One region of the Sporosarcina sp. P26b genome, then DNA from elsewhere that is predicted to be linked to it. Evidence: riboswitches for the same ligand, from Rfam matches in the RefSeq annotation. Region 1 holds a riboswitch; the other holds the start of a gene.
The links. A riboswitch is a leader RNA that binds a small molecule or an ion and turns the genes downstream of it on or off. The one in region 1 is predicted to bind S-adenosylmethionine.
Positions count from the first base shown of each region.

Region 2: it holds a riboswitch for S-adenosylmethionine, as region 1 does, so the genes downstream of both, CSV69_RS10710 (methionine biosynthesis PLP-dependent protein) here and CSV69_RS13790 (MFS transporter) in region 1, are expected to answer to the same signal.

Region 1 is NZ_PDYW01000022.1:9,297-14,518, reverse strand. Features, by position in the region: gene CSV69_RS17430 (nuclease-related domain-containing protein) at 1-78, opposite strand, end outside; gene msrA (peptide-methionine (S)-S-oxide reductase MsrA) at 541-1,074, opposite strand; gene CSV69_RS13800 (1,2-dihydroxy-3-keto-5-methylthiopentene dioxygenase) at 1,121-1,633, opposite strand; gene CSV69_RS13795 (2-hydroxy-3-keto-5-methylthiopentenyl-1-phosphate phosphatase) at 1,680-2,348, opposite strand; gene CSV69_RS13790 (MFS transporter) at 2,558-3,814, opposite strand; SAM riboswitch class I at 3,937-4,027, opposite strand; gene CSV69_RS13785 (molybdopterin oxidoreductase family protein) at 4,192-5,222, shown strand, end outside.
Region 2 is NZ_PDYW01000010.1:48,632-53,853, forward strand. Features, by position in the region: gene CSV69_RS10700 (hypothetical protein) at 110-343, shown strand; gene CSV69_RS10705 (glucose 1-dehydrogenase) at 402-1,163, opposite strand; gene CSV69_RS10710 (methionine biosynthesis PLP-dependent protein) at 1,311-2,441, opposite strand; SAM riboswitch class I at 2,522-2,623, opposite strand; gene CSV69_RS10715 (DMT family transporter) at 2,781-3,119, shown strand; gene CSV69_RS10720 (DMT family transporter) at 3,122-3,436, shown strand; gene CSV69_RS10725 (methylated-DNA--[protein]-cysteine S-methyltransferase) at 3,455-3,970, shown strand; gene CSV69_RS10730 (FadR/GntR family transcriptional regulator) at 3,976-4,698, shown strand; gene CSV69_RS10735 ((Fe-S)-binding protein) at 4,847-5,222, shown strand, end outside.

The DNA.
Region 1 (5,222 bases):
AAACGTTGGTGTAATTATTACAGAATCCATTTGAAAGTAAATGCCGTTCTGTTTAAGGCAGATGTCATGCAAAATTATGTGTGGGTATGGGGGGGAATTCTACCAGATGCTTGTCAAGGTGCTGTCCCCCCCCAAAGCCTGCTTTGCGAATCCGGAATTCCTCTTTAAACTTTTGAATTTCCGGATGTAACGGATGCAATCGTTGGAATTAGTGCATTTAATCCAATTAGTTTTTTGGGTTTTGATATTTGTTTATAGATCATCTTTTATCACCTTTACGTTAGCTTACCAAAAGGTTTAACAAATTTCTGTGGTTTTTGACATAGCTGAATTTTGGATGTGCTAAATAGCAGCATAATTGAGATTTTGGGGTTATTTGTGCTTTAAAATCGGTTTTTGAAGTTACTATTTTGGGGGGAGTGGACGCGAAGGTTGGGCGGTCGAAAGGGAGATTCCCACACTACCACAGTTTCATCGCCCTATTTCCAACAAAAAAAGGCAGAGCGTCGTGAAAACGCTCGACCCCCTACCCAATCCTTATTATTTTCCCCAGTGCTCCGCGATGAATTCAGTGCGGCCAGAACGGGCACGGTTGTCTGTGTAATGTTCTTTTTCTTTTATGTAATAATCTTGATGGTATTCTTCAGCCCGGTAGAAAGTTTCTGCGGGGCGGATTGCTGTGACGATCGGTTTTGAGAAAACGCCGCTTGCCGCTAGGTTGGCTTTCGATTTCTCGGCAACTTCCTGTTGCGCTTCTGTGTAATGGAAAATCGCGGTTGTGTACGATGAGCCGCGGTCGTGGAATTGACCTTCTGCGTCTGTTGGGTCGATTTGTTGCCAGAATACTTCGAGCAACTTTTCATATGAAAACAAAGCAGGGTCAAATGTGATTTCAACAACTTCCACATGGCCCGATTCACCATTTTTCACATCTTCATACGTTGGATTATCGAGATGCCCGCCCATATAACCTGACTCGATATCTTGGACGCCTGGCCATTCTTTAAACGGTTTCACCATGCACCAGAAACATCCTCCTGCAAATGCAGCTTTTTCAAACTTTTTTTCAGTCATTGTCTATATCTCCTTTCAATTATAGCGAGTGTACAAAACGCCTCTTTTAGTAAACCGGTACCCATCCTTCTTGTGTTACGAAGATGCGGGCAGCTACTACTTTGCGATCGGCTGCGAGTGTGAAATAGTGGCGGATGTTTTCCGGAACGGAAATTAAATCACCTGGGTTAAGATGCACTTCAAAGAATCGTTCGTCTTTTCCTTGAATGATGAATACGCCGTGACCACTGACTATGTAACGCACTTCATCGTCTGTATGGTGGTGTTCTTGTTCGAAGTTTTTCAGAAGTTCATCCAAATTAGGTGTCGCATCTGATAGTGAGATAATGTCTGCCGTTTTATAACCGCGGCGCTCTGAAATATCGTCGATTTCTGTTTTAAAAGCCTTAAGAATCTCTTCTTTTTCCTCATCAGTTAAATTGAACTTTTCACGAAGATTTTCGGGTAGCTTTTCGATATCCCAATGCTCATAAATGACTTCTTGTTGCTCCAGAAATGCCGCAACCTCTGTTTGTGTTTCAATAACCTCGTTTGTTCCTTGAATAGTAATTGTCGCCATTCTACTCTTCCTCTCTTCTGTTAAATTGATAGTTCCTTACTTACACTTACACATTCAAGCGGGCTTCAATGATCCGAATGCAGTCATGAAAATTTGTGAACGGGGAAAAAGGAATGTTCAAGTCCTCGCATTTTTCAAGTAAGAAATCCCGCGCAATGACGATATCCGCAAGCTTCGCCGCTTCCAGATCTGTAATCGAGTCACCGATGACAATACTCGTTTGCTGCTGGGCAGTGTTCTCGCGAATAATCGTCGGCTTACAGCAACCGCAGCCTTGATTTACACAGTTTTCATCACATTCATGCGGGTAAAGGATGTTGATGTGTTCTCCTGAAAAATCGCTTTCGTTGCAATAGACTTGATCGAATGGCCCGAATGGTTCAAGCAATGGATGGATGAAAAAGTCGATGCCGCCACTTACAATATAGAGCGGTATATTTTTTTCGCGGGTAAACTGAACAAATTCACCAAACCCTTCCCTGATTTCGGCATCCTCCAAAACGAACGACACGATTTGTTCTTTTTGGGAAGTAGGCAATAAAGCAAAGAGCTTACTGACCCCTTTTTGAATGGACACCCTTTGCGCCATAATATCGTCCTTTATCCCTTCCCATCCAGGGGGAGCGAACTTATCCATAATATTGACAATATTATCTTTCATCGTAATCGTACCATCGAAATCACAAAAAATTACCGGGTTGAACTCTGCACTCATACCTATTTGTCCTCCTTGCCGCCTATCAATAAAACCTCTTCTACTATAAGAAGAGGTCATTTATTCATCTTCTTATCTCCCAACAACACGTTGCAAGAAGTAGCACCGTGTCCCTCCACCTAGATAAGAAATCTCGTACTTTTTTCAATTGATTCTGATTATTGCATTGTTCGACTTCTTTGTCAATGAACGCTTATCCAACAGTAGTTTTATGAAATAACCGGGACGGCTTTATCCCGCGCCTTATTCTTTTCCTCTTCCTCTTCCGGTACGCGAATGAATTTAACAATAATCGCACTCACTACATAGAGGGCACTGAAAATCCACACAACCCCTTCGGCTCCGACTAGCCCGATAAACGCCAAAGCGATGGCTGGTGCTACGAATGTGGACAGACCCGCGGCGAAGTTCAACACGGACATTGCTGCGCCTTTATCCGCACCTGCAACGGATGGTACCAGTGCACCGATTGGTACATAACCCGCTACCAAACCGCCCCAGATGAATCCGACAATGCTCGTCATGAGAATACTTCCGTTTGTTATCACCGGAACATAAAACAGAAGAGGCGTGAAAATCGCACAGCCGATTCCACCAAACCAAATGATTGTGTTTTTCCAACCGAATTTATCCCCAATGAAGCCGAACACTAAATTGAAAATGATGTTTCCTAAGAAGAACGTACCCCATAATTGCAACCAAGCAGTTGTTTCAATGCCATGTTGCGCCATATGCATCGGTAAGAATACCGGAAATCCATAGACACTTAAACTATTGATAACACGGACAACTCCACCTGCAGCAACCCGTTTGTTCGTTTTCAAAATGGTGATGCCTTTCAATAATTCTGTGATTGCTTCTTTTTTGTTCGCGAGTTTTTTCTTTTCGAACTTGTCTTTATTGAGTACTAAAGCGAAGATCGCACCGACACATACCCAGAAAATAGATGTCCACATTGTATTGATGTAACCGAGATACTGGATTGCGTAACTTGAATACCACGCGCCGAGCACCATCATTCCCGCACAAAATGCAAACCAGAACCAACCAACGGCAGAACTCAATTTGTTTTGCGGTGTCTTATAAATGACCCATGTCAAGAAGGAATAGGCAAACAACGGATAACCGAAACCTTTAATGAAATAAGTGAGAAGCATAATCGGGTAATTCATCGTTGAGAAACCAAAAATGATAAACCCTGCAGTACCGACTATATAAACGGCTAACCCGAGTGCCATTGTACGTTTTGGACCAAATACTTCTACACAGACGCCTGAAAACCAAGAAGACAGCGCGATCGAAACTCCGTAGACTGTGAAAATCGCAGCTGACTGTTGAATGGTCAACCCACTTTCAACTAAGAAAGGACTTAGCCAACCGGCCTCAATTCCGTCCCCCATCATGAACAGCATGACACCGAAAAAACCCCATCCTAAGTTTTTCGTAATACCGATTTTTTCTAACATACTGTTCTCTCCATTTCTACTCTAAGATGCGAAACTCATTGATTCAAAAAAAACCCTTCCTGTAAAGACAGAAAGAGTTGGTGGCATACCTACCGCTAGCGCAATAAAAACATGCCTTACCCTTTCTATCTCTCAAGCTACGCTTGCTGGATTTGGCACAATTATGTTGCCGAAGTTTCATAGGGCCAGTCCCTCAACTTCTCTCGATAGAAAATAAACAATATGTAATTGGTCGAACAGTGTCAAAAGTTGAACTAATGAGTTAACTGTATAGAATAATTAATCGTAAGTCAACCACTTATTGAAACTTTCTAAAAAATAGTTTGAAATATGGTATACTTTCTATCATAAATCGTTTATTTGAAAGGATTTTTGATATGAAATCGTATATTGATATAAAAAATGGTGTTGTCCCCTCGGTTTGTGCGCTTGATTGCCCAGACCAATGTGGATTGCTTATTCATAAAGAAGACGGGAAAATCATTAAAATTGAAGGTGATCCCGATCATCCCATCACAAAAGGCAGTATTTGCAACAAAGTTCGACATATGACTGAACGCCTTTATGACCCAAAAAGGATTACAACCCCTTTGAAACGCGTCGGGGAAAAAGGCGATGGACAATTCGTTCCAATCAGTTGGCAAGAAGCCATCACAACCATCACAGACCAATGGAAAAAACTGATTTCTGAAGACGGTCCTGAATCAATTCTACCCTACAGTTTCTACGCCAATATGGGGAAACTCAGTTCCAAAGGGATGGATCGCCGTTTCTTCAACCGCCTTGGTTCGAGTCAATTGGACCGGACGATTTGTTCAGTCGCCGGCGAGGTTGGCTACAATTACACGATGGGCGGACGTTTCGGAACAGACCCCGAAGAAATGACGGAAACGAAATTATTTGTTTTCTGGGGCATCAATGCCGTCAGTACCAATATGCACCAAATCATGATCGCGCAAAAAGCGAGAAAAAACGGTGCTAAAATCGTCGTCATTGACGTCCATAAAAACCAGACGGGACGCATGGCTGATTGGTTCATCCCGATTCTTCCCGGAACTGATGGAGCGCTTGCACTCGGAATCATGCATGTTCTTTATAAAGAAAAGCTGGTCAATCAAGCGTTTTTGGAACAGTATACAATCGGCTATGAAGAGCTCGAAGAACATGTATTGCACTACGACCCGCAAACGGTTTCCTCTATTACAGGTGTGCCAGAGGAAGATATCTATGAATTGGCGCGCATGTACGGGACCGTCTCTCCTTCGATGATTCGCATTGGCAATGGGCTGCAGCATCACGATAACGGTGGCATGATGGTCCGGACGATTTCCTGTTTGCCTGCTTTGACAGGGCAATGGGCATTGAAAGGCGGAGGTGCGCTCAAATCGAATTCCGACTATTTGACGCA
Region 2 (5,222 bases), on a different contig from region 1:
TTAAATTACCGCACCAACATACACTAACAGTATAATTTATTATTAGTTGAAAAAGATTCTCAATTGTACTTGAAAAAGGTTCTCAATGAGAGTATGCTAAAAGCAACGAATGAATCAGAGAGACGATCGCGTCTTACAATTGAAAGGTCGGGGATCTACTATGTATAAGATTGTTGCGTCAGCGGTAATTGCAGGAATTATATTAGGTGCAGTAGCGGGATTTTCATTTGGCAGTAAAGAGTTCGCTGGGATGTTCGCGGGAATGGCCGCACTTGCGTTTATAGCAGCACCGGCAGCGGTCGTCTATTCAAGTGAAAAGAAAAAGTGGCAACAAGTTCATTAATAAAGAAAAAGCATCCAAACTTTGGATGCTTTTTTGCATGTAAGTAGATAATGATATTTTAATATGCAGACCAACCGTTGTCAGCTTCCATTACGACACCGTTGACATAAGAGGATTCATCTGAAGCTAGGAATAGCGCAATATTAGCGATTTCTTCCTTCGTTCCAGGACGACTCATCATATTTACACCTCTTAATGCTTGCTTCATACCGAATTCATCAGGTTGAACTAAACTGTTTGTAATGTTGGTCGGTATTTGTGCGGGAGCAATTGCATTACAGCGTATGTTTAATGGGCCAAATTGAGAGGCGACACTTTTTGTCATACCTGCAACTGCGTGTTTTGACGCCGTATATGCGAGACCGCCACGTCCGCCAGTGACCGCTGAAATAGATGCCATATTAACGATAACACCTGCTTTTTTCTCTTCGAATATAGCTAGTGCTTTACGAGTTGCCCGCATTACTCCTGTTGTGTTGATTGCCAAAACTTTGTCCCATACATCATCAGTTACTGTAGCAGCAGAGTACATATTGTCCATGATCCCCGCATTGTTTACTAGAATATCCAGTGTGCCGAATTGCTCAACAGCTGTATCAATCATGTTTTGTACATCTTCTTCAATGGTAACGTTTGTTTTAACCGCAAGAGCCTCACCGCCTGCACTTATGATAGTCTGGACAGTTTCTTCTGCACCTTCCATATTCATATCTGCAATGATCAGTTTTGCACCTTCACGGGCATATAGTTCAGCGATTTCTCGTCCAATACCAGATCCGGCACCTGTTACTACTGCTACTTTATTTTCTAATCGTTTCATTAAAGCCGCCTCCAATTGTATTCGTATTTCTCATTCTATTATATACTTTAACGTCTAACTAATGAAGTTATTCGTGTTATTTCGATCAAATCAAAAACAGCTTGAACCGTCAAAATGAAATTGACTGTTTAAGCTGTTGGTCATACATTATTGTACTTTGACACCTTCTACTACCTCTTTTGCAGCGTAAAGTGCTTGTTTCACATCTGCAATTAAATCTTCCACGTCTTCCACGCCCACTGAGAAACGCAGCAGTCGGTCATCTACTCCGCGACGATTACGTTCTTCCAATGGAATATCCATATGCGTCTGCGTAGTTGGATACGTGATGAAGCTTTCGACTCCTCCTAAACTCTCCGCAAATGAAATTAGATTCATACTCTCTAGGAATGGTCCAACCCACTCACTGTTCTGCACTCGGAATGACAACATACCACCGATTCCTGCGTAGAGCACATCTACAATAAGAGGTTCTTGTTCTAAATATGATACCATCGCCTTTGCATTTGCGTCATGTTGTTTCATGCGTAAGTGCAGTGTCTTTAAACCGCGTACAACAAGCCATGAATCAAGAGGGGACAATGTAGCACCGATTGCATTGTGGTTTGTAAATAACCGTTCACATAATTCTTCACCCTTAGCGACGACAAGACCTGCTAGAACATCATTATGTCCACCGATATATTTTGTTGCACTATGGATGACAATATCTGCGCCTTCTTCGATTGGGCGCTGGAAATAAGGTGTCAAGAATGTGTTGTCGACAATCAACAATACATTATGCTTTTGAGCCAATTCCGCATACGTACGGATTGTTATATTTTGCATTAGCGGGTTCGTAGGTGTTTCTAGGAAAATCGCTTTTGTTTGATCTGTAATCGCTTGCTCGACTTCTGCTACATCATTGAACGAAAGGTAACGAGTCTTCACATTATACATTTCTTCATATTGATTAAATAAGCGATACGTGCCGCCGTATAAGTCTTCAGGCGCCAATAATTCTGAACCAGCCTTAAATAAAGATAATATTAGTTGAATGGCAGCCATCCCAGAGCTACATGCGAATCCTTGATCTCCTGATTCCAAGTTTGCAATTCCTTCTTCTAAAACAGAACGTGTTGGATTTTTTGTGCGTGTGTAATCATACCCGGTTGACTTGCCCAGTCCTTGATGATGATAAGCTGTTGACAAGTAAATTGGTGTGTTGACTGCGCCGGTTTTCTCATCGCTATGGTTGCCAAGTTGTACTAGTCTTGTTTCTAATCCGTTGTTTGTCATGAATATCCATCCCCCTAGAAAAAATAAAAAAGAACCTCTTCTTTTCGAATAGGCCCTCGAACATACAAGTGTATACAATATTCTCATCTTCAAGGTGATTGTCACCCTTGGATTTAGCACCGTGCCTGTGGCTGGTTGCTGAGACATCTCTGGGCCTATCCCTCCGTCTCTCTCGATAAGAATATTCGCAATATAGGCAAAACTGTTGACGGATTTATTCTATCATGCAGATATACTAGATGCAAGCTTCCTTTAAAGTGTGATCAGATGATTTTTTTGTTTCAGTAAAATATTTGCTATACTTACTAGATACGCATCACGATGGGGGGAGTCTTCCTTATGGCTTGGAGTTACGTCGCATTGGCGGCAGTTATAGAAATCCTCTGGGTAGTCGGTCTTCGGTACTCTGACACAGTACTCCAATGGACTGGAACCGGTGTGGCCATTATCTTTAGTTTTTATTTCATTATTAAGGCTTGTGAAAAATTGCCTTCGGGTACGGTGTATGCAGTCTTTACAGGATCCGGCGCCGCCGCTATCCTATTAGTGGATATATTCGTCTTTCATGCAGCGTTCACATGGGTTACGCTATCGTTCATCGGTTTGATTGTCATTGGCGTAGTTGGCATTAAGCTTACAACGGACGATGATCAGGTGGATGCAGAAGGAGGTGGCTGATAATGGCATGGGTGTATTTAGCTATTGCCAGTCTCGGTGAAATTTTCGGTGTAATGAGTATCAATTATTACTTGCAAAAGCGTTCCATTAAACGATTATTTCTCATTGTAGGGGTATTTGGCTTCGGCTTTATTTTCTTGTCACTTGCGATGAGAGAAATTCAGATGAGTACAGCTTATGCGGTTTGGACAGGATTTGGAGCAGCTGGAGCCGTGTTGATGGGAATATTGATTTTCAAAGAATCCGCCAGCCTCAAACGTCTTTTCTTTCTTTCGCTCATTATTCTAGGGGCTGTGGGCTTAAAACTATTCGGATGAAGGAGAGTGAATATTTTGGTGTATTGGACACAATTTGAATTTAATGAATGGCTAGTGACACTGGCAGCTACGGAAAAGGGACTGTGCTATGTCGGAATGGCTGACGATAGTGTAGAGCGATTAAAGGAATGGTTGAAACGCTCTGATACGGAAGGATTAATAGAAGACAAAACGAAGTTAACAGTCTATATAAGTGAGTTGAAAGAGTACTTATCAGGTACAATAACGAACTTCCCAACGGTTTCCTTCGATTTAAAAGGGACACTATTTCAGCAACAAGTATGGCAAGCCCTTCAACAAATACCGTATGGGGAAACTCGTACATATTCAAATATAGCGGAACGTATAGGAAATGTATCTTCTGTTCGTGCGGTGGCATCTGCAATAGGTAAAAACCCCGTGTTGATTGTAGTACCCTGTCACCGTGTTATTGCAAAAGACGGAAGTTTATCAGGCTACCGCGATGGCAAGGATTGTAAGCAAAGTTTATTACAATTAGAGAAGATAAGCTGGGTTAGTGATAGGACGGAGTGAGCAAGATGAAATATAAGCAAATTAAACCAAAGAAAATATATGAAGAAGTAGCAGATAGTTTATTGAACTCTATACAGTCGGGAGAGTTAAAACCGGGTGACAAATTGGACTCTGTACAGCAACTGGCTGAAAACTTTACCGTTGGCAGATCTACAATCCGTGAAGCCTTATCTACATTACGTGCTAGAGGACTGATTGAAATGCGTCAGGGAGAGGGTACATACGTCAAGGAGTTCTCTTCTGTCGATCTAATCTTTCCTCTGCAAAGTGCCATGCTTATGAATCAACAGGATATTCAACACTTATTGGCTGTAAGAAAAATAGTGGAGACCGGAGCGGCGGCGAATGCAGCGGAATCACGTACAGCAGATGATTTGGAGAAAATGGAAACGGCGCTTCATGAAATGAAGGAGCATGCCGGAGATATTCTACTGGGAGAAAAAGCGGATCTGGACTTTCATTTTGCCATCGCAGAAGCAACAAAAAATCCGTTATTGCTAAACTTATTAAGTCAAGTAGCCGAGTTGATGAGTGAATCGATGAGAGAGACGCGTCGCATTTGTCTCTACACAGAAACAGCAACAGTAGAGCGTTTACACGATGAACATGAGGCGATCTTTTTAGCTATTCAATCACAGCAACCAGAAAAAGCGGCTAGTACCATGCAAGCCCACTTGTTGAATGTAGAGTCTGTGTTAACGACATATTGGCAGTCGGTACATGAATAACACTGTTCACTCACTATACGTTGAGTGAATTTTTTAATAATAATGAATGAATGCTCTGTTAATGGAAGGATAAGTATAGTATGCTATGTAAAAAGTTAGTCATCTGATGACCTGTTGACTATAAAGATATTGCGAAGAGGTGAAAGGGATGAAGGTTAGCTTATTTATAACATGTTTGGTTGATATGTTTTATGCAGACGCAGGCAAAGACATGGTGGAAGTATTGGAGAGACAAGGCTGTGAGTTGTCATTTCCCAAAGGACAGGTATGTTGCGGACAACCTGCCTATAACAGTGGATATGTTGAAAGTTCAAAGTCAGCTATGAAGAATATGATTAAGACGTTTGAGGACGCTGAATACGTAGTTACACCTTCTGGATCATGTGCGACAATGTTTAAATTGTACCCGGACGTCTTTAAAGACGATCCGAATTGGTTACCACGAGCACAGAAGCTAGCGGATAAAACGTATGAATTCACACAGTTTCTTGTGAATGTTTTGCAAGTCGAAAATGTAGGAGCAA